2 linked regions of the Paraglaciecola psychrophila 170 genome follow. The main gene of each other region encodes a partner of the protein of the gene in region 2 in a complex. Links are inferred from orthologs where the notes say so. Each region holds a gene or a part of one and is shown on either strand. Other genes may lie near its edges.

Evidence for each region.
Region 1: the proteins of dapF (region 2) and rppH are in contact, whole or in part, in a solved structure (PDB 5YGU), measured with the Escherichia coli proteins. The link is inferred for Paraglaciecola psychrophila 170 from one-to-one orthologs.

Annotation. Positions count from the first base shown.
Region 1 is NC_020514.1:4,763,590-4,780,006, forward strand. What follows is about bases 8,429-11,224. They hold rppH (RNA pyrophosphohydrolase), read right to left. Parts: upstream 10,194-11,224; coding sequence 9,663-10,193; downstream 8,429-9,662. Other genes in these bases: ptsP (phosphoenolpyruvate--protein phosphotransferase), read right to left, coding at 8,429-9,346; mutH (DNA mismatch repair endonuclease MutH), read left to right, coding at 10,296-10,961; C427_RS20920 (aldehyde dehydrogenase family protein), read right to left, coding at 11,050-11,224. Also shown: C427_RS20865 (pseudouridine synthase), read left to right, coding at 1-340; C427_RS20870 (GNAT family N-acetyltransferase), read right to left, coding at 366-929; C427_RS20875 (DUF3530 family protein), read left to right, coding at 1,024-1,959; C427_RS20880 (hypothetical protein), read left to right, coding at 2,159-2,425; C427_RS20885 (AmpG family muropeptide MFS transporter), read right to left, coding at 2,492-3,763; C427_RS26820 (putative transporter), read right to left, coding at 3,745-4,053; C427_RS20890 (sensor domain-containing diguanylate cyclase), read right to left, coding at 4,144-5,097; C427_RS20895 (response regulator), read right to left, coding at 5,109-6,125; C427_RS20900 (thymidylate synthase), read right to left, coding at 6,167-7,000; more of ptsP, read right to left, coding at 7,058-8,428; more of C427_RS20920, read right to left, coding at 11,225-12,480; C427_RS20925 (acetolactate synthase large subunit), read right to left, coding at 12,505-14,145; C427_RS20930 (CYTH domain-containing protein), read right to left, coding at 14,359-15,387; C427_RS20935 (TIGR04211 family SH3 domain-containing protein), read left to right, coding at 15,587-16,195; cell division protein FtsB, read left to right, coding at 16,372-16,417. UniProt on the Escherichia coli protein: Master regulator of 5'-end-dependent mRNA decay.
Region 2 is NC_020514.1:5,036,505-5,053,114, reverse strand. The notes cover bases 4,206-7,194. They hold dapF (diaminopimelate epimerase), read right to left. Parts: upstream 6,121-7,194; coding sequence 5,290-6,120; downstream 4,206-5,289. Other genes in these bases: lysA (diaminopimelate decarboxylase), read right to left, coding at 6,287-7,194; C427_RS22225 (DUF484 family protein), read right to left, coding at 4,603-5,268; C427_RS22230 (tyrosine recombinase XerC), read right to left, coding at 4,206-4,594. In the rest of the region: uvrD (DNA helicase II), read right to left, coding at 1-2,021; cysE (serine O-acetyltransferase), read left to right, coding at 2,140-2,919; C427_RS22235 (HAD-IA family hydrolase), read right to left, coding at 2,952-3,668; more of C427_RS22230, read right to left, coding at 3,701-4,205; more of lysA, read right to left, coding at 7,195-7,537; C427_RS26605 (lipoprotein), read right to left, coding at 7,539-7,697; C427_RS22210 (phosphatase PAP2 family protein), read right to left, coding at 8,237-8,746; C427_RS22200 (ExbD/TolR family protein), read right to left, coding at 9,519-9,926; C427_RS22195 (CLCA_X family protein), read right to left, coding at 10,446-11,234; flavodoxin FldB, read right to left, coding at 11,249-11,791; C427_RS22185 (hypothetical protein), read left to right, coding at 11,989-13,119; C427_RS22180 (thiol-disulfide oxidoreductase DCC family protein), read left to right, coding at 13,209-13,622; C427_RS22175 (SDR family NAD(P)-dependent oxidoreductase), read left to right, coding at 13,615-14,355; C427_RS28940 (transposase family protein), read right to left, coding at 14,464-14,703; C427_RS22165 (sodium-dependent transporter), read left to right, coding at 14,903-16,324; C427_RS22160 (NAD-dependent epimerase/dehydratase family protein), read right to left, coding at 16,374-16,610. UniProt on the Escherichia coli protein: Involved in the succinylase branch of the L-lysine biosynthesis and in the biosynthesis of the pentapeptide incorporated in the peptidoglycan moiety. Catalyzes the stereoinversion of LL-2,6-diaminopimelate (L,L-DAP) to meso-diaminopimelate (meso-DAP).

The sequences.
Region 1 (16,417 bases), 270 kb from region 2 along the record:
AGACTCTGGCGAGATCAACCTACCACTTATTTGTGACTGGCCAAACCGCCCAAAACAAATGGTTGACCATGAACAGGGTAAAAAAGCGCTGACCCACTGGCGAGTACTAGAGCGAAATACCCATAGTACAAGGTTGGAACTGAAACCTGTTACGGGGCGCTCCCACCAACTGAGAGTGCATATGTTGAGCATGCAGCACCCTATTTTAGGTGACAGCCTGTACGCCCACGATCAAGCCTTAGCGATGTCAAATAGACTGAACTTACATGCTATGTTTCTCAGCTTTAGGCATCCAGTCAGCGAACAAACGTTATGTTTTGATTCTGAAGTGCCTTTTTAAACTGATATTAATTAGTCAAGTTTTATTACTTTTTAAGTTGTTCAGTGCGCAATACTGCAAACATGTTCATGTCATGGAAATCGTTATTCCAGTAACACTTACCGCGCAAGGTTCCCTCAAGACGAAAACCTAAACTTTTCACTAATTTTTCTGAAGGCTTATTGCTGGGTAAGATGAGAGCTTCGACACGATGCACATAAAAATGAAAACTTTCATCAAAGATAAAATTGAGAATAGTCGCCACAGCCTCTGTTGCATACCCTTTACCCCAATAATCCTTAGACAATTCATAACCAACAACCGCACTATGATCAAATTCGTTCCAATTTGTGAAACCACAGGTACCTAAGAACTCACCCGACGACTTATCTCGAATAGCCCAACGTATGCCCGTGTTACTGTCAAATCTAGCGTCAAAATACTCTATCAGACGGTCTGCTTCAGCAATCGATTTGAAACGTTCAACATCATAATGCTCGATAATTTTGGGATCAGAAAATATGGCGTATAGCGGTTCACGGTCAAGCTTTGTTAACCTATTAAGTAACAATCGTTGAGTTTCAATAATTGGGAATGCTAGATTTGGCATGAAGTCTCTGATAAAAATGTGAGTTAATCCATTATTAACGAAATAATGACTGCTGCAAAATTAAAGAACTAACGAATACTTTCCGATAACATATTTGAGATATTTTTTCAGAGTCATTATCGTTATTAAATTACTGTTTTTATTTGTACTCGCTTTTGTCTGCAATCGCAGCTTAGCCGCACCTGATAACCAATTGCTAAGAAAATTAGATATTCAGCGTGGACTATTTTCTGACGCCTACCAAACTTTTGAAATTGACGAACAGCCCATTATTTATGTGTTGCAAGAAAACACCACAGCCATTACTCGTGGTGTCGCAGTTTTAATTGCTGATAGCGGCATCCCCATAGTAGGCCAAGAAGGCTTTGCAGCTTTAGCCAATGAGCTGAACAAAATTGGCTGGGTTACTATTTTACTACCCGCCCCAGATATAGGTTTTATGCCTACTATCGAGCAACAAGCTGCTGTAGAAGATGAAGAAACAACAACCCCTGACATAGAGCCGCCAGTCCCATCCGTTGAGGCAGTAACTAGCCCCAGTGCACCAATATTAAATTTAGATATCAGTAAGTCTGCGGTAACCACTATACAAGACCAGGCATTTATAAAACATGAACAACAGCTAGTCTCACTTTTACAGGCCGCATTCGAAAAATATCAAGAATACCCAGGCTTCTTTTTAGTCATCAGCAAAGGCACAAGTGCCGCTTGGTTAAGTAAAATTTATGCTGAGAAAACATTTGACACCCCCGACGCGTTTGTAATAGTCAGCCCTTATTGGCCAGATAGAAAATATAATCAACAGCTACCACAATGGGTAGCCAACACGTCAATGCCAGTATTAGATTTATTTAGTAGTTGGGATAATGCATGGGCACAACAGACTGTTACTCCCCGTGAAATAGCCACAATCAAAGCACTAAAACTGCAATACCGGCAACGAGAATTGCTTGGGTATAATATGCATCAACAACATAGCGCCTACATTGCCAAAGAGATTTATGGCTGGATAAGCCACATGGGATGGTAAGTAACTTAAGTGTTGCAGCCTTACGGTAGCTACATATCAATAATTCTTATTCCGAAAAAAACTCTATTAGCTGTAAAAATAAAAATTCTAGCTATACTTGAGCACATGTACCACAACAAATTAGACGGTCGTAGTGTCCACTGTTAGTCATTTCGTTCAGAGTAAATCCACACAGCTGGCATATTATGTCCGTTTCTTTTTGCAACGCAAAATTCCTTATTCAGAACTAGATTTGTTTTTTTGGGATACCATGGAAGAATGGGCACAAGTCAAAAAAGGTAAACATCTGCCTTACGAAAGCACCGAGCAAGTGTTTTGGCATGTATTACACCAAATACATTACTGGCCGCAGCGAACGCTGATTGAAGATCCCTACTTAAGAGGCGAATTAGAAACGTGCCTAGATTGTCTTGAAAGTAAAGGGATGTATCCATTGCCATTGGACTGCATTGGAATAAGACCCTAGACTTCTTTAATTTCCTGTATTAATGCAACATCTTGAGGATATTATAAATTTTCAGGTACAAGGTATTCACCTTTTTCCAAGACGATGTATATCAAAGCGTTTATTGGCCAACACAATCAATACTAATACAGGGATCCCCATCAATGCAGTGCTTAAGAAAAAGTGTTGGTAACCTATTGATTCAACAATTGTGCCTGAATAGCCACCTAATATTTTTGGTAGTAAAGTCATTAATGAGCTGAAAATAGCATATTGCACGGCAGTAAATGAAATATTGGTCAGACTAGATAAAAAAGCAATAAAGGCAGCACTAGCTAAACCTGCAGATAAATTATCTGCAGAAATAACCACATACAACAAAGTCATATCATTGCCGACTTGAGTAAGTAACATAAATAATAGATTGGTTATCGCCGACAATAATGCACCTAAAAACAAAATTTTCAATACACCAAAGCGCACACTCAATAAGCCGCCTAAAAACCCACCTATAATGGTCATTATTAAACCAAAGGTTTTCACAACACTGGCAATTTCAGGTTTGGTAAAACCTAAATCGAGGTAAAACACATTAGCTATTACGCCCATCACAATATCGGAGATTCGGTACAAACCAATCAAGGCTAATAATAACCACGCCAATGACCAGCCATATCTTTGGAAAAAATCGTTCACCGGTTCCACATAAGTGGCAAGGATTGCTTTTTGTTGCACTAGGCCGCTAGCAATTACTATTTTAGCAATAAGACCAGCAACTATTAAGGCTAAGGCTAAGCGAACAAGCTCAACCAGTGCACCGGCTAAATAACTATTAGTAATCAGCGTACTTAATGCTGCTTTTACCGATACTGCATCAGATGCCGTCAAATAAAAACTAGCCACAAAGCCACTGACGGCAAATATAAACAACAAGAAAAAACCTAATTGGTGGTGCTTATCTTGTGCTTGAGTGAGATGATTTGATTGCGGCTCGCTGACCACTAAGGTGGTTATCACTCCGATCGACATCATCGCAGCCATAATTAGATAGGTTGTTTGCCACGCCAGATAATCATATTCACCCATGCTCGAGCCAAAATAACTGGCTAACACCAAGGAGCCAGCTCCGGCGATCAGCATACCGATTCTGTAACCGGCAATGTAGCTAGATGACATTAATGCTTGCAGCTGAGTATCGGCAGACTCAATTCGATAGGCATCAATCACTATATCTTGGGTCGCCGATGAAAAGCCTAATAACATCGCTGCCCATGCAATAACTACTAAGGTTTGCGTGGCTGGGTCAACAAAGGCCATAGCGACAATTGCTAGCATAATCATCACTTGTGAAAATAACATCCAAGCTCGGCGGCGGCCCAAAAACGAGTTAAAATTGGAAGCGGTAAGCTGTCTACCAAAGGTGCCCAAACAAATTTAAAAGAATAACCTAAGGCAGCCCAACTAAAATAAGTGACTGCTGCACGATCTATTCCCGCCTCACGTAACCACAAGCTTAAAGATGAAAATAACAATAACAAAGGTAATCCAGCTGAAATGCCAAAAAACAACATTGTGATAACCCGAGGATGTTTAAACGACTTTAGGGTATCTAACCAAGTTGCTTGCGAAGTATTAGGGATATCATTCATTAACAGGTTATTTCGTAATCGTAATTAAGGTAACAGTCTTGGCTTGGTATTGGCAGTATCCCATCACTAGGGCACAACTTGTGGTCAAGTCTACTCAGCAAGTATAACTCGATTTTTGCCCGCAGCTTTTGCTTGATATAATGATTTATCAGCCATATCTAACCATTGTGTACTATCCTTATAAGTATGTTTAAAACCTGCAATGCCGATACTGACAGTGAATGAAATATTCATCTCATCATGAACCACAACACATTTCTCAACTAAACGGCGAACACGCTCGGCTACAAACTCTACGTTAGCAACAGGTGTATCGGGCAGTATGACAGCAAACTCTTCACCCCCGTAACGACCAGCAAGATCCGTTTCTCGGGTAGCTTTTTTGATAATACCAGCCAAAGTTTTAATGACCTCATCACCGGCAGGATGGCCATAAGTATCATTCACTTTCTTGAAATTGTCGATATCCAACATTATAAGCGCTGAAGGGCTTTCACTGCGCTTATCTCTCTTGTACTCCATCACAAACTGCTCTTCCCAGAAACGTCTATTGTAAAGTCCTGTCAAACCGTCGACGCGGCTAACTTTTTCCAACTGGCTATTGAGCGATTGCATACCCAAGCGGCTTACTGCCTCATCTGTCACATCGTATATCACCAAACACACCTGCTCTACTTTACCCGTCAAAGATGCTAACGGAAAAATCGTGATGTTTTGGTACATATGATTAGCTTGGGAAGTGATGGGACGATTGCAGTCAAAATGAAATAAGTACGGACGCTGCTCCCAAATAATAAATACCGGGCTCTTTAATGAAAATGCTGGAGCCGCTTTGCGAGTAAACCACTCTTCATCTATTTCAGGAAAAAACTCAAATAAGTTTTTGTTTTGAATCATCCCCGGCACAATACTGCTGTGGTTTTCCATAAATTGGTTCCACACCTGCACATTAAAGTCTTTATCTAACACCACAATCCCTACCTCAATAGAACCGAGAAGGTCGTGTTTCCAATGCATTTCCGCCAAACTACTATCAACTGCCATAAAATCAGACCTTAATAATGGGATGTGACAAGTTTATCGAATACTAAGTCGATAGATTTGTTCGGGAATAAGAGTAACAAGTCAAAGTTTATATTTTGGCTTTTAATAGAGTAGGCAATTTCGATTGCCAACATATCTTCTTTTCTATGTGTCGTCGTTTTGAGGATATCGTCTAGATCGCAGTGTCGGCCCAAAATAATCGGATGATTATGGCTAAATACACAGTGAAGCTGTTCTGAGAGTGCTCTTAAACAAGCTCCAATCAAAATATTGGACACGTCCATCAAGGCTTCAAGCTCCAATGAATGGCTACTTTTATCATCGCTATATTTAAGAAGCTTGACCATATTACCAAAGTTAGAGTCATTAAAAATAACTAACGCTTCTCCATTAATACCAGCGCTAATGAAACCTTGTGATACTGCTGACACACTTTCGTTACGCTGAATATCGGCTATAGCCATGTGTAATTCAGTATTAGTAATCAAGTTAACATTTGGAATAGGCAGGTCAATAAATTCACCCAAAAGTGTAGCTAAACTTTCACCGGCCTTCCCCATCGCCACGTTAGCCATTTCACGATAAACATCTAATTTTTCTGTATGGGAATCTTTAGCAGTAGGTTCAACGTCTTCAGCACGTTTACTGGCTGATGCTTCACCCGAATACAATCCAAATTGAACCAGAATTTCTATTAGTTTAGCATTATCGGTTGGCTTGCGAATAAACTCTAATGCCCCCAATGCCAGCATGCGTGCGCGAGCCTCCGGCTGCACATCACCAGACACCACAATAACCATGGTAGGCAAGTCCTCATCCTTGATGATTTGCATGGTCTCGTAGCCGTCCATGATAGGCATATTTAAATCTAGAAACATCACATCCGCTTTACCAGCTCTGATCATTTCTAATGCTTCCTGTCCATGCTCAGCGAAGCTTATATCAACATCCCATCCATCTGGAATAGATCTTTGCATTTGTTTACGAGCAAAACTCGAATCATCACAAATAAGTACAGGAGTAGTCATATGGACTTTATCACCTAATTCTGATCTGTCTAATGAACAATTTAAATAGCCACCAGTGCTTTGATGTGGTCATGTGCCTGATAGTCTTTTAATTCGAAATCATTGATTCCAAACGCAAATATATCGTGAATACTAGGGTTAATTATCATTTTTGGCAAGGGGTAAGGTTCACGAGTTAATTGTAAACTTGCTTGTTCTAGGTGATTTACATATAAATGAGCATCGCCCAGGGTATGAATAAAATCTCCCAGTTGTAAATTACAGACTTGTGCTAACATCATGGTTAACAGCGCATAACTAGCAATGTTAAAAGGCACACCCAGAAAGATATCGCCACTGCGTTGGTATAACTGACAAGATAACTTGCCTTCTAATACATAGAACTGAAACATCGTATGACAGGGTGGTAATGCCTGCTTGCCCTGTTCAGCATTTTCTTTAGGCGAAAAAGAAGTATCTGGTAATACAGCGGGATTCCAGGCGCTAACAATTAACCGTCTTGAGTCTGGATTGGTTTTGATTTGTTGAACTAGCTCACTGATTTGATCAATAACTTGTCCATCTACCCCTTCCCAACTGCGCCATTGCTTTCCGTAAACAGGTCCTAATTCACCGTCATCGGTAGCCCATCCGTCCCAAATCTTGACATTATTTTCAGACAAATAAGCGATATTCGTTTCGCCTTTTAAAAACCATAAAAGTTCGTGAATAATAGATCTCATGTGACACTTTTTAGTCGTGACCAAAGGAAACCCTGCATTCAAATCAAAACGCATCTGGTAACCGAACACACTGAGAGTACCTGTACCGGTTCGATCTTCTTTTTTAACGCCTGTGTCTAATACGTGACGCATTAGTTGTAAATACTGTTGCATGTTTACTCGTCTCTCTTTACTTCATTTACTTCATTGCACTTAAAGATTTAATTTATCTTAAATTCCAGCACGAACCAAGCCACCTAAACCAATTGATTCGAGATAATTATTTATTTCTTCACGCACATCTTGTGGATTATTTAAGGTCAACACTTTGGCTAGCAATTGTTCTGCACTACCAAGATGAATATTGCGTATTATCCATTTCACTTTGAGTAGGTTATGGTTATTCATGCTGAGCTTTCGATACCCCATTGCAAGTAGTAATACAACACCACCGGGTTCTCCCGCTAACTCACCGCAAACAGTCACCGGCACTTGAAATAATTCAGAATGTTTAGCAATGGTATGCAAAGCGCTTAATACCGCAGGGTGATAACTATCGTATAGTTCAGCCACGCGTGAGTTGTTGCGGTCTACCGCTAATAAATATTGGGTTAAATCGTTACTTCCAACTGAGAAAAAGTCAACAATTTTAGATAGCTGAGGTAGCTGATAAAGAACCGCTGGTACTTCAAGCATCACCCCAATTTTAGGCATCTGTAGGCTTTCACCATGCTCTTGCGCCTCTTCTTCAACCTCATAAAAAGCTTGCCTAATAAGACGTTTAGCTTCGCTAACTTCACTGACCGAGGTTATCATCGGCAACATAATACTTAAATTATCCAAACCAATACTGGCTCGTAGCATCGCCCTAATTTGCACTAAAAAGATTTCAGGGTGATCGAGTGTCAGGCGAATCCCTCGCCAACCTAAAAATGGGTTTTCTTCAGAGATAGGAAAATAAGGTAAAGGTTTGTCTCCCCCCACATCTAAAGTACGCATAGTGAATGGCTTGTTAGGCTCAGCTTCAAGTAGAGTTCTGTATAACTCTACTTGCTCTTGTTCAGTGGGGAATCGTTCACGCATCATAAAAGGTATTTCAGTGCGAAACAGCCCTACGCCATCAGAAAATGGATTATCATTTTTTTCTGCTTCAAGTGACAAACCGGCATTGGTAAAGAGTCGTATTTCACAGTTGTCAGTAGTGATGGCCGGCAAAGTATCTTCAGAACGAATCCGCTCAGATAACAATTGCTCTTCAAGCACTAGCTGGTCAAACTCACGCCTAATCGTGGCATTTGGCGAAACAATTACGTCACCCGTGTAGCCGTCGAGTAAAATTTCTTTTTCGTTCAGCAAAGCAATAGGTATATTACTCAGCCCCATCACAGCAGGCACACCCATGGCTCTGGCCATAATAGCTGCATGGGAGTTATTTGAACCACGCATCGACACTATGCCCATGAGCTTTTCACTAGGAAATTCCGCTAACATTACGGCAGTAACTTCTTCAGCAACAAGAATCGAATGTTCCGGTGGTTCTCGTTTCACCAGATTTTTAGCACTAATGCCCATTATATTGGCTAATACCCGATTCCCCATATCCTCAACATCTACAGCACGTTCGCGCATATAAGGGTCATTCATGGCTTGGAATTGACGGATATAATTCTCTACAACCATTTTTAAAGAGGTAGGCGCATCCCATCCCAATTTAATTTCTTTTTCAACATCTCGACCTAGACTGTTTGCATCAAGCAAGTGGTAATAAAGCTGAAAAATGGCACGCACATCATCAGGTACTTCACCCTGAATTCGCTCAGATAAAATGGCCATATCGGCTTGGGTTTGTTTCACTGCCTGACGGTAATTTTGAACTTGTGTTTGCTTATTTTTACTGCGCTTAGGAACATGATTACGAATACTGACCATCATGTTTTGTAAATAGCCTACACCACTGGCTAGTCCGGAAGAGCCTGGCACACCCTTTAACGATTTTTGCCAATCTTTGGGAATATTTTCTTGTAAAAGATTAATCGAGCCCCGCGCTTTAGCATTAGCAATTTCAACTGCCAATTGCATCGCCAGTGTCACCAAAAACGCTTCTTCGTCTTCACTAAAGCGTCTTTTATGTTGCTGCTGAAGTGTTAACACGCCTAATACTTTGCGTTGATGGATTATCGGCGCACCCAAAAAAGCGTGGTAATTATCTTCTTGTACTTCTGGATAATGTTTAAAGCGAGGATGCCTTTGAGCATCGCTAATATTGAGTGGCTCTTCACGTTGGCCGATTAAGCCGACTAAACCTTCAGAAAAACCAATAGAAACTTGGCCCACAGCACTTTTTGCTAAGCCTTCAGTCGCGACCAACATAAAATGCTGATGTTCGTAGTCAGCTAAATAAATACTACATGAGTCAACTTTTAAAGCTTCTATCAACCTGTTTGCCAAACAGCTTAAAGCATCGTCAAATACAGGGATTTGATTCACTTCTTGAACGATGCGTTTAAGCGTGGTTAACATTAGAAGTATTTATCTCTCATGTCTGAAGGTGAAGGGCGTATTGATTTTTCGTATATCACCGAGACTCAGGTCATTTATTTAGATACCTAGGCGTTCACTTTTCGTTTAGTCATTATAAACGAAAAGTGAACGACGAATTTAGGCTAATAAATTGCCCATTACTCGGATACCGACCCGAATGGTTTTCCTCAAAATACCCTCTCTCAGCTTTAAAAATCCGTTTATTTGGATGACCAAACATCACTGATTTTGACTTGATTGAGCGCATCTTGAGGAGAACCTCGGCGCAATACTAAAAGTCAATACGCCATTTTAATTAGGCCTTTCTACGACGCTTTGATTTTTGATAGCCACCCTGATTTTGCCCTATAATATCAGGCATAGCAGTAGGTGAAAACTCCTTCATCACACGGCGATACACATCCCGTTTGAAGGAAACCACATTGCGCACCGGGTACCAAAAACTCACCCAGCGCCAGTCGTCAAATTCAGGATGGCCTGATTGTAATAAGTCCACATCCTCTTCTTTACAGACAAGTTGCAGTAAAAACCACTTCTGCTTTTGTCCGATACAAACAGGACTGCTTCCCTGCCTAACCAATCGCTTAGGCAGTTTGTAACGCAACCAATTCTTGGTAACAGCCATAACTTTTACATGTTCTGGCTTTAAACCTACTTCTTCATGGAGTTCGCGATACATCGTTTGTTCGGCAGTTTCACCTTCATCGATTCCGCCTTGCGGAAACTGCCAAGAATGCTGCCCATAGCGCCTTGCCCAAAAAACCTGGCCTAACTCATTGCAAATCACTATGCCAACATTGGCGCGGAATCCTTCGGCATCAATCACTTAGACTCCCGAGAACTCAATTCTTTTAATATGCTGCATTCTTCCATAAACTACTGCGCATTCAAAGTAATAAAAAAAGTATATATAAGCTAACGGGCCCAAATGAAAATATTTAGTATGCCAAAGACCGAACCTAAATCTATCCAAGAGCTAATGCAAAGAGCAGAAATGTTAGCAGGACTTACCCTAGGTGAAGTCGCCGAAGTTGCGCGTATCAAAGTGCCCGTAAATTTCAAGCGAGAAAAAGGCTGGACCGGTCAACTCATTGAACTGTGCCTCGGAGCCAGCGCAGGCTCTAAGACCCAACAAGATTTTGCCCAATTAGGCATTGAGTTAAAAACCATTCCTATAGACGAACATGGCAAGCCTTTAGAAACCACCTATGTATGTTATGCACCGTTAACCAATATAGCCGGTATAGAATGGCAGACCAGCAGCGTCAAAAATAAAATTCAACAAGTACTTTGGGTGCCAATCGATGGTAGAAGAGAAGTCCCCCCACAAGATAGATGTATCGCGACCCCTTTTTTATGGTCGCCCAATGCATTTCAAAATAATCAATTAAATACTGATTGGGAAGAGTTGATGGAAATGATAGCCCTTGGCCATATCGAAAGTATTACCGCAAGGCACGGTCAATATCTACAATTACGTCCCAAAGCTGCCAATGGCAGTGCATTAACTGAAGCTATTGGTAAAAATGGTCAGGTCATTAACACCAGACCAAGAGGCTTTTATTTAAAAAAGAATTTACCCGACAAATCTTAGATACTTTACTTTAAAAATGAAGGACGTTAACGACAAGCCTGAGCTTTGCACTCAAGCTTATCGCTACATAAATGCTTGGCATCAAATGTTAACTTGGGGTCCTTAGCACCATCAACCTAATCTCAGTCATATCTTCCATAGCAAAGGTAATGCCTTCGCGGCCTAAGCCTGACTCTTTCACGCCGCCATAAGGCATGTTGTCTACTCGCCAGCTTGGTACGTCTCCGATGACCACGCCACCTACATCCAACTCGTTCCAAGCTTGATGGGCTTTGTAGATATCCCTAGTGAATACCCCTGCTTGCAGGCCAAATTGACTGTTATTCACTTCTTTCAGCGCTTCATCAAAATCACTAAATGAGCTGATAATAGAAACTGGGCCAAAAGCTTCTTCGGTATTGATGGCCGCATCATTTGGCACGTTCTCCAATAAGGTGGCTTGCAACATGTTTCCCTCGCGTTTACCGCCACATAATAAACTAGCACCCGCTCCAACAGCATCTTGTATCCAGGTATCTAATCGTGAAGCTTCTGATTCTGAAATCATCGGCCCAATAAAGGTATCTTCATTTAATGGGTCACCATGGACTAAGTTTGCGACTTTATCGGTATATCGTTGTTTGAATTCAGCGTAGATTGACTCATGCACAATGACTCGTTGAACACTGATACAACTTTGGCCGGACTGGTAATAAGCACCGAATACAATACGTTCGATTGCATCGTTTAAATCCGTGTCAGCATCAACCACACAAGCCGCGTTACCGCCTAACTCTAGGATCACCGGTTTCTTACCGGCTTTGGCTTTTAGCTCCCAACCAACTTGCGGCGAACCTGTAAAGCTTAGTAACTTGAACCTTTCATCTGTGGTGAACAAATCTGCACCGTCACGGCTACATGGAAGAATCGAAAATGCACCTTTAGGAAGGTCAGTCTCAGCTAATACTTCGCCAATAATCAAAGCACCTAGCGGCGTTCTGCTGGCCGGCTTAAGTACAAAAGCACAACCTGTGGCGATAGCTGGTGCCACCTTGTGAGCGGCTAAATTTAATGGGAAGTTAAAAGGCGAGATAAACGAACATGGACCAATTGGCACGCGTTTGTACATACCAGTGTAACCTTTAGCACGAGGCGTAATCTCAAGGTTTATGACTTCGCCATGCATACGCACCGATTCTTCAGCAGCAATTCTGAAGGTATCAATTAAGCGAGTCACTTCACCGCGAGAATCTTTAATGGGTTTACCTGCTTCAATGCATAAAGCATGGGCCAATTCGTCAAATCTTTCTTCAAAACGCTTTACACAGTGATTAAGAATGTTCTGACGCTCGTAGGGGGCCATTTTATTTAATAAAGGCTGACTTGCTGCTGCCGCTGCAATTGCTTGGTCAATAACCTTAGCATCAGCAAGAGCAGTGTGAGTCGCTACTTCATTAGTGTATTTATTGGTTACTGCCAAATCTTGATTGGCAAATACGGCTTCATTAGCCAGATAATAAGGGTAAGCTTTTGCTAACATAAATTCTCCTAAGTAATATCTGGGTTAAATAGATGCACTACGAATGCGCAGTGTTTGATTCAGGGTTTTATCGTTTAACGAATAATCCACAGGCACGTCAATTAAATGTACACCTGGCTCAGCTAAACATTTTTGCACTTGGGGTAGCAACTCATCAGCTGCAGCAATACGCCAGCCTTTGCCACCATAACTTTCTACATATTTAACGAAGTCGGGATTGCCATAATCCAAACCGTAGTTTTCAAACTCCATGTTAGCTTGTTTCCATTTGATCATGCCATAAGCATCATCACGCAGAATGATCACCACTATATGTAACTTAAGACGCACAGCAGTTTCTAACTCTTGGCTGTTCATCATAAATCCACCGTCACCACATACTGAAATCACGGGTCTATCTGGATATACCAATTTAGCTGCCATGGCTGAGGGTAAACCAGCGCCCATAGTTGCTAAGGCATTGTCTAGCAATAATGTGTTAGGCAAAGCTGCAGGGTAATTACGTGCAAACCAAATTTTATATACCCCATTGTCGAGAGTGACTATGCCTTCATCAGGCATCGCCCTGCGAATATCTCTGACGAAACGTTCCGGTAAAATGGGGAAACGATCATCGTTTTCACTTTCAGCTTTATGTGTAAGGTAAGCGTTATGGGCTTTAAAAAAGAAACTAAAGTCCCAGTTGGCTGAAGCAACAATCTGCTCTTTCATCTGCCAAATAGTATTGGCTATATCGCCAATTACTTCTAGTTGGGGAAAATACACAGGGTCGACCGCTGCTGGTTCAAAGTTTATGTGTATAACTTGCTGACCATCATTGTTCATAAAGAAAGGCGGTTTTTCTACCACATCATGACCAACATTGATGATTAAATCGGCGCGGTCAATGACACGGTGCACAAAGTCACCCGCTGACAAGGCGGTGTTGCCCATAAATAAATCATCTCTTTCGTCGAGTACACCTTTACCCATTTGCGTGGTGACGTAAGGAATGCCGGTTTTACTTACTAACTCTTTAAGCATTTTAGAGGTTAATTTTCGGTTAGCTGCAGCTCCGATAAGCAGTAATGGTGACTTAGCCGTTTCAATCATCTCTACAGCTCTGTTTATTGCTTTATATTCAGCAATAGGGCGTCTACTCACGCTAGGTGTTAATAAATAAGCACTAGTGTCTTCAGCCGCAATATCCTCTGGTAATTCAATATGCGTCGCACCAGGACGTTCATCATGGGCAAGTCTAAACGCTTCGCGCACTGCAGAAGGAATACGATCGCCACTCACAAGTTGGGTGGTGTATTTAGTGATAGGACGCATCATATCGACCACATCTATTACCTGAAAACGCCCTTGTTTGCTGGTTTTAACCGGCTTTTGCCCAGTAATCATTAACATGGGCATTGCGCCTAATTGCGCATATGCAGCAGGCGTAACTAGATTCGTTGCACCTGGGCCAAGCGTCGATAAACATACGCCAACTTTACCGGTTAATCGACCATAGGTAGCAGCCATAAATCCTGCGCCTTGCTCATGACGAGTCAATATTAGTTTGATTGGTGACTCTCGCAAAGATTCCAATAAGTCGAGATTTTCTTCACCTGGAATACCAAAAATGTATTCCACACCTTCTGCTTCCAGGGCTTTTACAAATAAATCAGACGCTTTCATGGGCGCTCCTATAGTTTTTGTAGGGTTAACAATCAATAAGGTTGTAGCCTTAACTTGTTTTCTATCTATATAGTCTGTTTGTTACTCGTGTGGGTAAAGTGTAAAAAAACGATTAGATAAATCTTTTTTTTACATACAACCAAACTTCATAAATAATTAGCCTTTAGAAATAAGTCGTATAAAGGACTTCCACTGAGTTGATTGCAGATATAATTAAATATCAGTAGACCAAGGTTGTTCCACTAAGCACTGCACGATGTCTAATTGCAACTGGGTTGTCTGCGCTTTTACCAGTAAGTTATATAGAGAATCTTTATCGGTTTGTTGTGTAACCAAAGACCAATTAGCGTTCAAATCCTTCAGTCTCATGTGTACGCTGTCTAATGGTGGACACGGGAAATGATGATTAAATTCGTCAAAATTATCGACTAAAGCAATTAATGTCAGTTGGATCGTCGTTGCTAATTCCGCACTATAATGACGTCTTATTTCAGCTGAAAACATTTGAAATTCTTGCAGCAGTGTTGTTAACAATCTGACATATGCTGCAGCGTCATGTTGTATATTTTTAGGCAGATTATGTTGATACGACTCGAACTTTTTGACTGACAAACCATCACGTAAATTGTATCCCAGTGCAGCCTTACTATCGTTGCCAATAGTGGTAGGCAGCAGGCTAACAATAAGTTTTGCTAATTTGAAAAGTGCTGCTGTAGAGCCTTTTTTTAGTTCAATTTCAATTTCGCAAATCGGTACACTTTTACTTCCCGATGTAACCTCACCTAGATCCCACACCAACTCTACAATTTCGCCATCTGAGAATTTAAGTAAATAGATTTGGCGCTCAAAGTGGGTGCTAAAAAGTGTTTCGACTTTAGCTTGCAAAGCATCAACATCAACCGTTTTGGGCCATGCTGACTTTGGAAACAATCTCAACTCAGGCACACTAACATTTTGCTTTTTTGACTCATCGAGTTGTACATTATACTCAGAGCGTTGATGTAACCCTCCCACAGAGTTTCCTGCGGTTTTTAAGGTTTGCTCAAACTTTCGGTTGTTTCCTCGAATTCTCAAGCCAATTTTGTGCTGTTTTAGGATTCTATCTGGTGTATCAAAATAATGGTTAGTAAGTACTTGAGTTTCTTGAATTACGCTAGCATTTAGTTGTGGCAATAACTTTGTTTCAATAATATCACCAGCGTATTGATTGGTGAGTAATTTAAGTTCAATTTCGTATTCCATAAAACCTTTTGGCTGATAAAGTGGGTTTCGATAAATTTATTGCACCTTAGCCTTTCAAATTCAACTATTCAATCAAGAACTGTCGCAAAAGCGCATCAGTACTGCAACCCAATCGACTTTAACGCAAATAGGCCCTTGCCTTTCTTTTAGCCAAGCCATACCATTTGCAGTTATATTTTTGGAGTAAGTTTTTTTGATTATGCGCAAGCAAATAGTTTTAGTTTTTTTATGCATCGCTAGCAGTCTTTTAAGTCTTCAGGCGGTGGCCCAAGAACCGAATGATAGTGAAGGTGAAGTTCGTTATATTTCTGATGATTTATTTACTTATTTACATGCTGGTCCTGGACGCAACTTCCGAATTTTAGGCACTGTTGTAGCTGGCACTCGTGTCACTTTGCTGCAAGAAGACGCAGAAAAAAACTTTGTGGAAATAATTGATGATAAACAACGAACAGGTTGGATCGATGCAGAGTTTATTAGTGTTAGTAGCAGTGTCAGAGCATTGGTTCCTGGTCTACAACAACAAGTAGAAGATACTGAACAAACGATCCAACAACAAAGGGAGAGTAATGATTTACTCAACCAACAAATAGCTGACCTTACTTCCCAGAATACGAACTTAAAAACGAAATTGAGTGATGCTGAAAAAGAAAACGTACAAATCACTCAAACTCTTGCTGATTACGATCAAACAGCACAAATGGAATGGTTTACCCGCGGCGGAATTGTTGCAGTCATTAGTTTACTCTTAGGGATTATCCTTACCTACTTGCCTAAGAAAAGGCGTAGAAACGATAATTGGATGTAACAAAATATTGTCTGACAGAATCTAAATTAACCACATTTTTTAACCAAAAAACGGCCTAATTCATGAGTTAAATAGTTTTCTTTGGCTAAGGAACAACATCTGGTTTTGATACCACTAGCCCTACCCTCAAAACCTCTGCATAATAAGCCAATGGCGACGAATTGGAGACAAAAATTATGAAATGGGTGGTGGCAGTTTTGTTCACACTATTTTGTCTGCTCC
Region 2 (16,610 bases):
AGTTGAAAGCCTGTTGATTCGAAAGCGGTATGACCCGTAACTGGAGTAAATCTATTTTGAACCGGTCGAGATATGGTGGTCCGCAAACGCACTTCTTCGATACAATCGGTAGGGATCTCTTTGATGAAACGCGACGGGGTGTGATACTTGTCCTGTCCATATACTCTTCTGTTTTCGGCGTAAGTAATATATAACTTTTGCATTGCCCGTGTCATGCCTACATAACAAAGGCGGCGTTCTTCTTCAATTTTACCAGGCTCTTCGTTACTCATCTGACTTGGGAACATGCCTTCTTCAACACCAGCCATAAAAACTAGTGGAAACTCAAGTCCTTTTGCAGTGTGAATAGTCATCATTTGCACAGCGTCTTGATGTTTATCTGCTTGGTTATCTCCTGCCTCTAGAGACGCATGCGCTAAAAAAGCAGACATAGGTGTCATGTTGTCCGCTTCTTCTGGCACCACAAATTGTTTACAGGCGGTGACCAGTTCTTCTAAGTTTTCAATCCTAGCTTGAGCTTTTTCGCCTTTTTCTGCTTTGTACATGGCAAATAAACCGGAATGTTTAATCACGTAGTCTGCATGTTGCTCTAAAGGAAGTGCTGCAGCATCTTGAGTGAGTTGCGTAATTAATTTTGTGAAGGAGCTAAGGGCATTAGATGCACGGCCAGTTAAGCGGTTTTCAGCCAGTATTCTGGAACTGGCATCCCACATGGATAGTTCTGACTCGCGAGCAAGCTCGCGAATTTGTGATAGGGTTTTATCACCAAGGCCACGAGTGGGTGTGTTCACGATTCGTTCAAAGGCAGCGTCATCAATCGTCTGATTAATTAAGCGTAAATAACCAAGTGCATCCCGAATTTCCTGACGTTCAAAGAATCGTAAGCCACCATATATCCGGTAGGCGATAGACTCTTGCAACAATGCTTCCTCTAAAACGCGTGACTGTGCATTATTGCGATATAAAATCGCACAATCAGATAAGGCATTACCGTTGTCTCGCCATTCTTTTATGCGTGCAATGTTAAAACGAGCTTCATCTAACTCATTAAACCCAGCATACAAAGAAATGAGTTCTCCCGGGCTATCTTCGGTCCATAATTTTTTGCCTAATCGGCCTTGGTTATTATCAATTACAGCATTGGCCGCTTTTAATATATTCCCAGTAGAGCGATAATTTTGTTCCAGTCGTATAGTTTTCGCACCTTTAAAGTCTCGTAAAAAATGTTGGATGTTTTCTACATTTGCGCCACGCCAACCATATATTGATTGATCATCATCACCAACAATAATCATATTGTTACTGGGGGCGGCAAGTATCCGCAACCAAGCATATTGAATGTTATTGGTATCTTGAAATTCGTCCACCAGAATCGTTCTAAAGCGTTTTTGGTAGTGTTCTAATACTGAAGGATTGTTTAACCACAGCTCGTGGGCTCTGAGTAACAATTCAGCAAAATCGACTAACCCGGCTCGATCGCATGTCTGTTGGTAAGTCTGATAAATTTCACGCATTTTTTGTTGCGTGGCATCACCATGGGTTTCGATATGCTGAGGACGTAACCCTTCGTCTTTATTGCCGTTGATATACCACTGTACGTGTTTGGGAGCCCAGTGTTTTTCGTCTAGGTTAAGACTTTTAAGTACGCGTCTAACCAATCGATATTGATCATCTGAGTCTAAAATAGTGAAGTTTTGAGGTAGTCCAACATCTGCGTGATGAGCCCGTAGCAGACGATGCGCGATGCCATGAAAGGTACCAATCCACATGCTATTCAGAGCGCTGCCTTGCAACTGCTCTATGCGACCGCGCATTTCTTTGGCGGCTTTATTGGTAAACGTTACTGCTAAAATACCGTATGGGGCAATGCCCTCAACTTCCATTAACCATGCAATACGATGCACCAAAACTCGCGTTTTCCCGCTGCCTGCACCCGCTAAGATAAGCATGTCAGATGCAGGAGCGGCCACTGCATCACGTTGTTTGTCGTTTAACTGGTCAAGAAGTCGAGATACATCCATTACACACAAAATATATTAGAAAAATATATTTCCAGTATATCAGCAACACTGTATTTAAATACACTAAACTCAACCTTATATATAAGAGTAATTGCTTAAATTATATAGCAGAGAAAATATGAGTATTGAATTCTGGCAACAGTTAAAAGACGAAGCAAAGCAGCTTGTTAATAATGAGCCTTTGCTGGCAAGCTATGTGCACACGTGTATTTTGGCTCATCGTAACTTCGAAACAGCGTTAAGTTTTATTTTGTCCAACAAACTAGCTGATGATGTGATGAATGCTTTATCTGTCAGAGAAATGTTTGAACAAAGTTACTTAATACATCCTGAGATAGTTGACGCTGCAATTTGTGATATTCAAGCTGTGTTTAAGCGCGATCCTGCGGTGCACTCATTTCTTACCGTATTACTTAACTTTAAGGGATTTCAAGCGATTCAAGTGTACAGGTTAGCGCATCAACTCTGGATAGCGGGTAGAAAGGATCTAGCCTTGTTTATACAAAGTCGAAACTCAGAAGTTTTTTCGGTGGATATTCACCCTGCGGCAAAAATTGGTCAAGGCGTGATGTTCGATCATGCCACTGGCATTGTGGTGGGTGAAACCGCGGTGATTAATAATAATGTGTCTATTATGCAATCTGTCACGCTTGGCGGTACTGGAAATGAAGCCGGTGATCGCCATCCAAAAATTCGCGAAGGAGTCATGATAGGTGCAGGTGCTAAAATTTTAGGTAATATCGTTATAGGTGAGGGGGCCAAAGTAGGCGCTGGAAGTGTGGTGTTAGATGATGTGCCACCGCATGTCACAGTGGCCGGTATCCCGGCTAAAATTGTTGGTAAGCCTAGTTGTCAGAAGCCTTGCGAAACTATGCGACAAAATATTTTAGAAGATTAAACGTTTATCACTTTTAAAATGACGGATATATTTTAGATAAATGCTAACAACTGGGTTAAATTACTCAGTTGAACATGAGGTAAAAGCTGTGCTTTTTCACTGCGCATCTGCATACTTCTATCCTCAGCATACCAAGCTGTTTGATACCCCGCTCTAAGTGCACCATATATGTCTTTTGGCAAATTATCACCTACATGTAATATGTTTTCGTGTGGGATCTTTAGGTGTGCTTGTGCTGCATCAAACATGGCTTTGTGTGGCTTCATTGGCAATTCCAAACTAGCTTTAAAGTAGGCGCTAAAATACTTTTCAAGTCCAATCTGTTTAAGGTTAACGTTGCCATTAGTCAGGGCTATTAATGGTAAGTTATTCGATAGTGTTTCTAATAAAGAATGAATGCTTCTGTTTATAGTGAAATTGCTTCTTTGAAAATAGAAATGTTCGAAGCACTCTGTGGTAGCTGTCTTTAGCTCGCTACCGGATAAACCCAACTCCATAAAACCAGACTCAAGAGATAATCGACGCAATTCACCCATATCATTTTTTAATAATGGGTTAGCTAGAAGATGTATCTTTTGTCGTGCGCGCCAAAGATTTTTGGCCACATGTTTAGTCGCAGGATATTGGTTATGCATAAATTCAAGTAAAGAACGCTCTGCGTTGATGATGACACTTGTGTTTTCATATAAAGTGTCATCCAGGTCGAATGTAATTGCTTGAATTGGTTTAAGTTTTTTATAATAAATCATTTAGGACTATCTATTCTTTTTGAGTATTCTAATTATTTAGACTTTTTGGCTCTAGGGTGGGCACCATCGTATACGTGGGCGAGATGCTGAAAGTTCAGGTGCGTATATACCTGGGTTGTAGATAAATTAGCATGCCCCAGTAGCTCTTGCACCCCCCTCAAATCTGAGCTTGATTCCAGAACATGAGTGGCAAAACTGTGTCGAAGTTTATGTGGATTAACAGATTGTTCTAGATTTTGCCGAGTCGCCCACAATTTCATACGTTTCGCTATTTGCCTAGTGCCGATCCTATTTTTTAACATACTGACGAATAAGGCAGGCTCTTCACTGGATGCTAGTTCTGGTCTTATCTTAAGCCACACACTTAATGCTTCTAAAGCAACTCTTCCAATAGGTAACAAACGTTCTTTATTACCTTTACCTATAACTCTTAGCTGTCTGTCAGGTTGAATACTTTTTATATTGAGATTAGCCAATTCTGATAAACGTAAGCCACAACTATACATAAGTTCCATCATCGCCTTATCTCGCAAAGCTAGAAGGCCATCTTCCTTGATATCCAATAATTGATGCATCTCATCAACATTTAATTGTTTGGGTAAGGGTTTGGCCTGCTTAGGAGCTTGAATTGAAGATGCAGGGTTTTGTGTTAATTGGCCTTGTTGAACTAGATAAGCGCAAAATCCTCTGATAGAAGATAAGCGTAAAGCGATAGAACGCGAGCTTAGGCTGCTTTTACGTGCATCGTTCAGAATCCTACGGATATCTGATGTATTGAATGTTGACCAACATTCAATATCGAGTTTACTGAAAGCTGCGATAAGCTGCCGCTGATAATTTTCTATCGAGTTACTCGCTAGATTTTTTTCGTACCTTAAATACGCAAGATATTTTTCTAACCAAGTATGTAGGCTTGGCCTCAACATTTTATTAATTAATAGGTCAGCATTTTAGGTAACAAGATACCCAAAAATTGCTGTAGTTGGGTGATCAGTAAGGTATCCATATCTGGATTAAAATGACCTGGATCTTTACTACCTATTGCTAAAATTCCAAGTTCACCCAAATCCCCAATCAGTAATAAAGCCACTGAGTTAGCTTCTTGATCAGCAAACAATAACTTGCGTTCATGCTCACTTAAACGTCCAAAGAAAAGTTTATGTCTTTTAAAGCGTTTTTCGATAAATAAGCGTCGCTGGATCTCAGGCAACGCATGAGCACCTTTGAAAGGCTTTAAGGTGACGGATGCTAACTGCAGGTTTTCTTGAATCACCTCTTCCAAAACAAATTTTAGATCATCAAGGTTAGTACACTTTAGGATACGCAAATTTAAGTCGGCATAGACTCGATAAATGGCTTCGTTCTGTTTGGCAATGGAAATTAATTGATTCAGCTTATGACTCAAGCTTCTGACTTTTTTGCGTAGCTGTTCACTTTGCAATTCCACCAAAGATACACTGCCTTTGTGTGAATGGGGAATACTGATTTTTTCAATAATCTGCGGAAATTGGGTGAAAAACTCAGGGTTTTCAAGTAAGTAAGCGGCTACTTGTTCAGCATCAAGTAGATTGTCAGATTCATATGCAGTCGTTGTATCCATTTTATTTTTGCGACTCTTTGCTCATAAGTTTATATATCCATCAAAAACATGCTCAGCGGCGCCGGTCATTTTTAATACATTATCACCACCTTGCCAACGTATTTTTAAACTACCACCACGCAAATCAACTCTTACATCTTTACTTAATCTGTTTTGTAACTGCCCTACAGCTACTGCAGCACATGCTCCGCTGCCACAAGCTAATGTTTCACCAGCACCTCTTTCAAAAACGCGTAGTTTGATGTGGCTATGATTGATAATTTGCATAAAGCCAACGTTTGCACCTTCACTAAAACGTTCATGTTTTTCAAGCAAGGGGCCCATTGTCTCCACATCTGCTGTTTCCACATCATCTACCAGCAACACACAATGGGGATTACCCATAGAAACAGCACCACAAAAAAAAGTGTGCTCCTGTGCTCTTATGATGTAAGTTTTTTCACGCTTTTGTGCTTTTATCGGCACCAAACTTGGCTCAAACTCGGGTACCCCCATATTTACTGTTACTTGCCCATCTTTCTCAAGATAGAGAACCATACGACCCGCTTTGGTACTGACTACAATTTTATTACGGTTAGTTAGGCCTTTCATTTTTACGAAGCGAGCAAAACAGCGTGCGCCATTTCCACACTGAGAGACTTCAGAACCATCGGCGTTAAATATTCTGTAATGAAAATCTTGGTCGGGATCATAAGGTGGCTCAACCATTAAAAGTTGATCGAACCCGATACCAAAATTTCTGTCCGAAAGTTGTTGAATTTTCTCTTTAGAAAAAAATACGTTTTGCGTTACATTATCAATAACAACAAAATCATTTCCCAGACCATGCATCTTTGAAAACTGGATTTGCATTGCGACTACTTAGCTAAACTTTTGTCAACACGCTTTAGAACATACGTGTTTTATATTATTAAATAGTTATATCATTTCAGCGAAAGACTGACTATGTCTTTAGCTTGATACAGGCTAAATAATCGCAATATTTATTAAATAAATATTTAAACCCATAAACCAATAGTTATGTTGGTATGTGCTCACTTTCAAATAATTGTGATATTTTTTCACGCTCTCTGACTAGATGCATCTTATCGCCATCAATTAATACTTCTGCGGCCTTGCATCGACTATTGTAGTTTGACGCCATAGCAAAACCGTATGCACCCGCACTGCGAACTGCAAGGTAATCATTTGGTTCGATAGCTAGCTCTCGGTCTTTACCGAGAAAATCGCCGGTTTCACAAATAGGACCTACTACATCATAAATAGCTTTGATTCTTTCAAGTCCAGCATCTAAAGGAATGATATTTTGCCATGCTGAGTAGAGCGCTGGGCGAATAAGATCGTTCATCGCTGCATCAACAATAGCAAAGTTTTTCTCCGCCCCCTGTTTTAGAAACTCGACCTTAGTTAACAAAATCCCAGCATTAGCCATGATTGCTCGGCCAGGTTCAAAGATAAGTAATAGCTCTTCTCGGCCCTTCAATCGTTCAGTGATAGCTTGTGTATATTGGTCTGGGTGTGGTGGCTTCTCATCATTATAAGTTACACCTAGCCCACCCCCTACATCGAGATGATGTATATGGATTTGGTGTTCAGCAAGCTCGTCTATTAAGGCTAACAATATATCTAGGGCATCTACAAAAGGGGTTAATTCCGTTATCTGAGAACCAATATGGCAATCAATGCCGATCACATTTAAATACGGCAGGCTATGCGCATATTTATAGATTTCAACAGCTTGTTGGCGTTCAACTCCAAACTTGTTGTCTTTAAGGCCTGTAGAAATGTATGGGTGAGTTTTAGCATCAACATCTGGGTTAACTCGAATCGATATGGGCGCTTTTTTACCAGCTTTCTCAGCTACTTCGTTGATACGGGTCAGTTCACTGCGTGATTCAACGTTAAAACATTTAATATTATGTTCTAAGGCAAAAGCAATCTCATCATGGGTCTTACCTACCCCTGAAAACACTACTTTGCTGGGATCACCACCAGCTTTGAGCACACGTGTTAGCTCCCCACCAGAAACAATATCAAAACCAGAACCCAATTTGGCCATCACATTTAACACTGCCAAATTAGAATTAGCTTTCACAGCATAACAAATTAAGTGTGGCTGACTACCGGCTGCTCTATCAAATGCATGCCAATGTCGTTCAATTGTGGCCTTTGAGTATACATAACAAGGCGTACCGTGAATGTGTGCTACGGTTTCAAGGGCTACGTCTTCAGCAAATAGTTGTTGATTTTTATAGGCAAAGTAGTCCATATCAATTTGTTCCTTGTTCGGCAGACTCAGTGGATGGTTCTAAGTCTGGTGTTGGGGTGTTTGTGGCAGGTTCTTTAGGCGAATATAAAGGAAGTTTTTGGCCACAGGCAGTGAGTATGACTACTGCCAAGGAAACTAAGCCAATTGTTTTCAAATTCATTCTGTTTGCCATCACAACATACCCGTTAATTTATAAGTTGTAATCATGTCACTACCGAGGGTAAAAACAAAGAGATGCTAGGCTTAGAATTGCTTATTTTATGCAATATGAAATAACTAAGATAAAAAATTGGGGGAAGATTAAATTTAGACTTAGTTTCGTGATGTTATATTCAGTATATCGCTGGGAAGTTGATAGTTGTATTACATTTTAATCTGCAACATAGAGTTGCGTTTCATAGCTGAGCATTGCTCTTTTAATACCTGACTTATTAATACTCGGTTTGCGGTAAGTCACTTTTTAGCCTGCAGCCGCTAATATATAAGCCTTAGGCTTATCAGTAAGCTGGCGCAAATCTTATAAAGATAAACTCTGGATATGTATATTTCCAAAACTATCCTAGATGAAGTATTCATATCATCAATGCAGTTAAGTGCAGGTGCTTAATATTATAGTAAGTTTGAACTTTAATATGTCTGATTCGAATGTGGTAGCTACTTATATTTTATTCAAAGATAATTTTCATTAGTTGTTTGATTTTAAAGTATCAACAAACTTATTGTGGAAATACCTAATCCCAATAGTGCGCCTGCAAAAATATCACTGGGATAGTGCACACCTAAAAGCACTCTGGTTACTCCGATGCAACTTGCCCATACATATGCAATAACACTTAGACTAGGATAAAAATGGGCGATTAAAGATGCCATCAAAAAAGCAGCTGCAGTATGCCCAGAAGGTAGGCTAAATTTATCGGATGGCACAATATGGGCATTAAGCTCAATTATATGATGACATGGGCGCTCACGTTTTAAGCTATTCTTCAGCAATAGGTAAATAGGGATTTCTAGCATGTATGCTAACAATCCAGAGTAGAGAAATAATGGCCCTTGTTGCGGTTCCAACCACCAAAGCATCACTCCAATAATGAGGTAAAGTTGACCATCTCCAGTTTTTGATAGCCACTTTATCCAGCTGCAATCTCTATTTGTTGTAAGATTAAACACCCAATAAAACAATGCTTCGTCATGTTGTGTTAAGGATTTCATTGATAAGACCTGCACTGTGATTATCATCAAGCATAATATTTAGAAACTGTGAAAAATAGGTGACACTTTTGCTAAGGCTTTATGACAGTGTTAAACCGCTCTTAAAACTTTATTTACGCTGGATTTGCTGTGTACTAGCAGTATACTCATACTTGACTTAGTTATATTAGGAACAAACATGGATTACAATACTTCTACTCTTTGTGATGTCTTTGCCGACAGTGTTGACGTGGTTGAACCCATGTTTGTGAGTTTTGGCGGTCGGGTTTCTTATGGGGGTGAAAATTACCACCATAAAATGTTTTGAAGACAAGGGTTTAGTGCTAAAAACCTTAGAGCAACCTGGACTTGGAAAAATTTTGTTAATCGATGGTGGTGGCTCCATGCGCCGAGCTTTGATTGATTCTAGTGCTGCGCGGTTGGCCTTTGATAATGGTTGGGAAGGAATAGTATGTTACGGCAGCGTGCGTGAAGTTGATGAGCTCGAAGAAATAAATATTGGTATTCATGCCATCGCTTCAATCCCCGTCAGTGCAGACGACCAAGAGACGGGTGAAATGGATGTGGCAGTTAACTTTGGTGGTGTAACATTTTTGCCAAATGACCATTTGTATGCTGACAGTACCGGTATTATTCTCTCGCCAGAGCCTTTAGATCTTGAGTAAATTTTAAAGATAATTTATCAACAATTGACCCTCAGCAACAAATCGGCAAAAAAAATGCTGCTATTCATTGAATAGCAGCATTTTTATTAATACTGAATAGTTTGGTTTTATTTAGCAACCAATACTGAGACGTTAGCAATACCGGCTCTTTTTACTTCGTTGATAACTTCAGTTACATCACCGTGTTTGGCTTTTGGATGAGCCTGAACCGCAGCTGAGTCCTGGTTATTTTCGGCCAAGAAGCTTTGAATGTTAGCTTCAACGCGGCGAATATCAACCTGACGGCCGTTAACGACTATTGTGCCGTCTTCTTCTACTCGAATGGACAGTGATTTAACATTAGTCGGTGGTGGTGGCGTTTTAGAATCTTTAGGACGATTAACTTCTAAACCTTTCTCTTTTACAAAAGAAGTGGTCACAATAAAGAAGATAAGCATGATGAACACTATGTCCAACATGGGAGTCATATCAATTGCAGCATCGTCGTCAGAGCTGCCGTGCTTTTTTCTTTTCATCGGTATAAATCGCCAATTGAGTTAAAACAAGACTGCCTAGTATAAAGGCAGTTGAGCTTCAGAGCATCTATTAATTAACTTAAAATCAACAAAACACTCAGGTTGTAAGACATTTCACTTACACATAGCGTGCCCCAAATGATAAAAATAATCCAGTAGGTTTTACAATTTGTTGTTCTAAGTAAAAATTGGGAGTCGATTTTTAAGATGCAGAACTAAAATTTAAGTCAGACTTGTAACGCAACATCGTATGTTAAACATGAAGTCGAGCAATTTTATCGAAAGTGGAATTACAGAGTGTTAAAAGTATACCTATATTACTTACAGGTGTTGCGCTGTGTAATGGTAATAGATAATTTGTATTAGAAAAGCTTCAAGGTTAGCTGCTTGATTAACCATGACTATATGCGATATCGAAAAGGAAGAGTAATATAAGTGCATGAAATTCAGTATCAATGGGGTGTGTATGAGCCGTTATTTAAACTTCAATGCATTTCAAATGCAGCGTTAATAATCGTTTTATGTTTTTACAACTTTCAATCCACGCCCCAAGTAATAAAAATAATCCAAAATGTTTTTAGAAATAGTTGCTCTGAGCTCCTTTGCAGGATAAATCCCCATTTTCGCTTCTGGACTTTGTTTAGTGCCCTGTACCAGAAATGCATTTTTGGTGAAGTGGTCTTGAATACATGCTTCGAATGCCCGTGCAACTAGCTCTTGCGGGCGAGCGTAATAAAACGTTTTCAGCAATTTATCTGCTTGGGCGCTGCGCTTGATATACTCATTCGGCTGGCTTTTATCTGTGCCTAAAAAAATTGCTTCGAAACACTGACTGAGCTTTATATTCAGTGGATGAGATATTTGTTTCTCGTCTTGTAACCAACATTGAGACGCAAACTGTTCATGCGACACCTGAACAAATAATTTATCACAAATATAGTGGTCAAAAGCATGAAACCACTCGTGGGCAAGTGCCCCGCCCCCTGCATTTTTCGCTAATGCTAGTTTCTTTGTATTTGACTCATAGTGAGCGCTGCTATGTTTTCTTCCGCCGCTACCAAAGGCTAAAGACAGGCTACCGTTTAGAGATATTACTGCTTCTGGTACTTGTAAAATATCCATTAAATCACACAATGCATCAAAAAATAGATTTGCCGCAATTTGTTGTTCTGCGGCCGTGACCCATTTGCCGATTGTGACAGTGCGGAAGCCAAAAATTTTAACGATATCTTGAAAACTAACATCAGCACCATCTCGATGAGAGGGACCGTTACGATAGAAAGGCTTGTGTATTCGTGAGTCTGACATTTGTAAATTAACGACTACAATGTTTTTATTTCAGCAATTAACTGGTTACACCAACTGTCGATGCGCTCATCAGTTAGATCGTATTGGTTTTCATCATCAAGACTTAAACCAACAAAAAAACTACTATCTTCGGTGAGCGCTTTTGAGGCAATGAAGTCGTATCCTTGGTTAGGCCAGTAACCTACAAAATCACACCCTAATACGAGCAGTTCATCATGCAACATACCTACTGCATCTTGAAACCACTCTGCATAACCTAGCTGATCGCCTAAACCAAAAATGGCCACTGTTTTATCTGCTAAGTTTAGCCCCGCAATGTCTTGCCAAGTCGATTCCCAGTCCTCTTGTAACTCGCCAAAATCCCAAGTGGAAATACCAAAAATCAACGTATCAAAACTTTGAGTTTGGGCCAGGGGGATATCTTTAATATTAAACAATTCTATGCAGGTATAACCCACCAAATGGTTTATTTTAGCTTGAATCTTCTCAGCGGCCATTTCGGTATAACAAGTTGTAGAGCCATAAAAGAGGCCTATTTTAAATGTATTATTAATCATACTGTCCTGTCATGGGATTATTTTTAGATATATTCACTACTATCAGCATACCTTGGTGCTACTGAGCTACAAAATATTGTTTGTAATTAAGGATAATAAAAATTGCCTATATGGATCAATTTTATATTCCTTCATAAATTTGTGTAGGGTAAACTTAAATTTAATTAATAATTTATAACGATGAGATTAGACCGTATATGAGAGCTAGTGTGGGTTTTATGGTAGGGATTTGCAGCCTATTAGTTAGCTGTGGGAAAACGCCAGAGTCGACACAGATAGAGCAAGTAGAGCAAAACCTGCAGGTTAATGGTCATTGGATTGTGGAACAAGATGGCCAAGTGATGCTAAACCCTCAGACATCAGGTTTGGTGAAATGGCGTGATGATTTGTTGACCTTGAGCGATCGTAGTGCTCATCCTTCACAACGTCTGCGCTTGCGGACTATCTCTAAAGATGATGCTTTGTTAAGCGGTCCTGATTTGCCAATGATTTTATCTGAAATATTGCAAACAAGCTGTTTTGCCGCTTATATAAGTGATAACCCTGATTTCGAAGCGTTAGTTGTCGACCCTGATGATGACAACGTAATTTATGTGGTCACAGAAGATGCGACTTACGCAGAACCGATGTCAGAGACTTGCCAGCAAAAATACTTAAATTCAGGCTCAACAATTTATCCTACGTTACTTGTTAGGCTTGAATTACAAGCCAATAATACAGCGTTGATGACTCACATTCGTCCAATCCAATTTACTGCTGATATGCAGATTGGTAATTTCCCTAATGATGGGGTTGAAGCCCTCGCATTTGGCCAAGCTCGCACCTTATATATAGGTATTGAAAAAGACAATAACAAACAAGCCAGAATCTTTTCACTACAAATGGGAAGTGAGTTTTGGCACTCAGATGAATTTGCAGTTGTGTCGAACTTTTCTTTGAAGTTGCCCGTTTTTGATAGCGGTAATCATCCGATTAACGGCATGGACTATTACCAAACACCCGATGGTAGAGACTTTTTGCTAGTTGCAGCTAGAAACGATGAAACGTTATGGGTGGTAGATTTATTGGGTGAAAAAGAAACTGTCATTTTGGGTATCGACTTTTTTGCCGAAATCCAAACAAGTAGTGTGGGATGTGAAAACTATGAAGTGATGGACAATGCATCCATAGAGGGTGTAGCGGTAATGGGTAACACCTTATGGCTAATTAACGACCCTTGGAAGGCCGTGTACATAAATAATATTCAGTGTGATCAAAATCGTGCACATTACCAAATATTTGCACCATTGTTGTTCAGTGTGCCGATACAATCAAAATGGTTCGATTAACTCAAACTGTTTTTAGTAATGATATAATGTAATCCACAATGTAGTTATCAACGTATGATGAAGTATATTACGGTAACTTTGCTGATCAAATGATACAGAATCCACCCCTCACTATTTTTTATGATGGTCACTGTCCTTTGTGTTCAATAGAAATGAACAAATTAAAACAACTGGATAAACAGCAAAATATCCTATTTGTGGATATACAAGAACCTTCTTTCTTTGTAGATTATCCACACCTAGACTGGAAAGCGTTAGATGCGCGTATTCACGGTTATTTGGCTGATGGTAGTTTGATCAGTGGATTAGACGTCACCTACCTAGCTTGGAAACTGGTAGGCAAAGGCTGGGTATATGCACCATTAAGATGGCCAGTCATAAAATGGTTTGCTGATATTGCCTACAATATTTTTGCTAAGCATCGGCACCGGATTTCTTATATGTTGACTGGAAAGAAACGCTGTGTTCCTTGCGAAACTAAAAGTGAGAAAATTGATGTTTAAAGGCAATGCATTGGTGATAGGTGCCTCAGGAGGCATTGGTAAAACATTGGTGAAAAAACTATCTGAGTCAGGCGAGTATGAGCATGTGTATGCAGTGTCTCGTTCATTACCAGCATCGCCTATCGAAGGTGTGGAATATCATACACTGGACTCTGAAAACGAAAGTTTAGTGGCCCAGTATTGCCAACAACTTAAACAAGCGGGTGGTCAATTTAGCTTAGTTGTATGTTGCATAGGTGCATTACACGCTGTTGGTGCTAATAATCAAAAGATTAGTCCTGAAAAACGTTTAGAAGATATTCAGCAAAAACAACTTAACTTTTACTTCAACACTAACGCTGTGCTACCGGCTATCTGGTTAAAACATGTAGAGCTACTTCTTAAAGGCTCTGAACCATCAAAACTAGTTTTCTTTAGTGCCAGAGTTGGCAGTATTACTGATAATAATTTGGGTGGCTGGTATGGATATAGAGCGAGTAAGTCAGCTCTTAACATGATCATAAAGTGTGCACAGATTGAATGCCAAAGAAGAGCAAAAAATATCTCTATCGTTAGTTATCATCCAGGCACAGTTGAAACCGAGTTGTCGAAACCGTTTCAATCGAAAGTGCCTAAAGGAAAATTATTTACTACTGATTTTACTGTGATGCAGTTACTTAAAATTCTCCCCAGCCTAAGTGCCGAAAAGGGCCCACACTATATTGACTGGCAAGGTAGCGTTATCCCTTGGTAATCAGGGCATCGCATTAAAACAATTGTAAACACCTTTAACAGATAATTACTGTATTGAACTGTCATTTGTTGCTTAATTTTAATACCTAATTTATGTTCAGTTTCCGACTTAAGTAGGTTTAACGATGTATGGCATCATATTGCCATGTTCAAGTGATAAATACTGCCATGACCATTTCAGTTTCATCTTTGCAAATTTTTCAATGGCCACCCAACTAACATAACCGCAAATAACGGCGCACAGCGTAATAAAAAATATGTCATCCAATTGTATGTAATTGCTTTCTATGAAGGCGTGGGTCGGAATTATTTTGAAATGTTCGACAAGTGTAGGCTTTTGTTTGGTCATTTTACGGTGTTTAAAGCAAAGTAATAGATCGAATCAGGGGGGGCGGTGTCAAGCTATTTTTAATGCGTTTGCCCTGCTTGGTAATTTGTTTTAAAGATTTATTCTGCAATTTGTAGTAGCTGTATTGTCAACATAAAAGACTTTCCGAAAATCTGCTGGTAATATCTATCCAAATTATAAAAATAATAAAGGATAGGTTATGAGCGCACCTCGCGAGCAGTTTGGTTCACGTTTAGGTTTTATTCTAGCCGCAGCTGGTTCGGCTGTTGGCATTGGTAATATGGTAGGTTTTCCGGTAGCAGCTACTAAAAATGGTGGTGGTGCATTTTTATTGATTTATGCCATTTTTGTGGCATTTATTTGTTTACCGGTAATGTTAGCTGAAATGTCTGTGGGTAGGCACAGCCGCAAAGATCCCTTAGGTGCTTATTCTTCAATGACAGGTGGGCATAAAGGCTGGAAAGTAGCGGGTTGGCTTTCGATTATCACTCCCTTCATGATTGCGGTATTCTATTTAGTCATCACTGTTTGGATATTCGGTTATTTGTACCACTCCGTAACGGGTAATCTAGAGATGCTTGCCAATCCAGATACCTTTGGGTTCTTTATTAATGGTTACGACTTGTTTTTTTATATGGTCGCTGTACTCGCTATCATCTATTTAATTCTGCAAGGCGGGGTAAGACAAGGGATTGAAAAAGCCGCTAAATTTATGATGCCTACCTTGTTTGTTATGTTAGTGGCCTTAGTTATTTTTGTGCTGACGTTGGATAATGCGTTTGAAGGTGTGAAATATTATGTGATACCTGATTTCAGCAAAATTAACGCTTCTGTGGTTAATGGTGCGTTATCCCAGGCATTCTTTTCATTGTCTTTGGGTATGGGGATCATGATCACCTATGGATCTTATCTAGATAAAAAGACCGATGTGCCGGGCTCGGCAAAAATGGTGGCTTTGTTGGACACTGCCGTCGCTTTTATTGCAGGTTTATTAATTTTACCCGCCGTGTTTTCATTTAATCCCGATATCAATACCAACGATTTAAGTGACTCGTCGGTGGGTATGATATTTACGTTTTTACCTAAAATATTTTTGGCATTACAAGCCACTATTGGTTATGTGGGCGCCAGTGCCGTTGCTAGCTTTTTCTTTTTATTAGTCTTCTTTGCTGCTATTACTTCGATTGTTTCAATATTTGAAGTGCCGGTAGCGGCGTTGATGGAAGAGAAAAGCTTCAGTCGTCGCAAAGCCTTGGGCTGGATGGGGCTACTGCTCGTGATTATGACGGTAATGGCTGCAACATCATTTGGTATGTTGGATTTCTTCACTGGTTTTGTCAGTTATGCAGGACAGTCCAAGTCATTCTTCGATGTGATAGTTGATGTGTTTTACGACACCATCTTACCTCTTAATGGTCTGTTAATTTGTCTATTTGTTATCTACCGCTGGAAGAAGGAAAATTTCAATAAAGAACTAGATGAAGGTGCACCCAATTATGAGCATAGCTGGTTTGAGCGTTATGTTGATTTCTCGGTAGGTACTTTTATCCCTGTCATTTTGTTATTGGTGTTGATTAATACCATTGCGTTGAAATTCTTTGGTGCTGCATTGATAGGTTAGGCTATTTTTATTCGAGAACAGTCATATAAAATAGGCAGTAACTAACGTGTTACTGCCTTAACATATCAAATGGACTGGGATATTTAAGGGATAAACCCAATATTTGAACGCTTCTTGTCGCGTCAATCTCTTTCCCTAATGCGACACCTGTGCCTTCAACAAATTTAGGTGCACTGAGACCAAGTTTTTCCGCAGCCCAGGTATAATATTGAGCGCGAGACGGGTGCTCGAAAGCACTCAAATGTAAAGTCTGTCCCCAAATATTTCTTTCAATCACCGTTTTAAT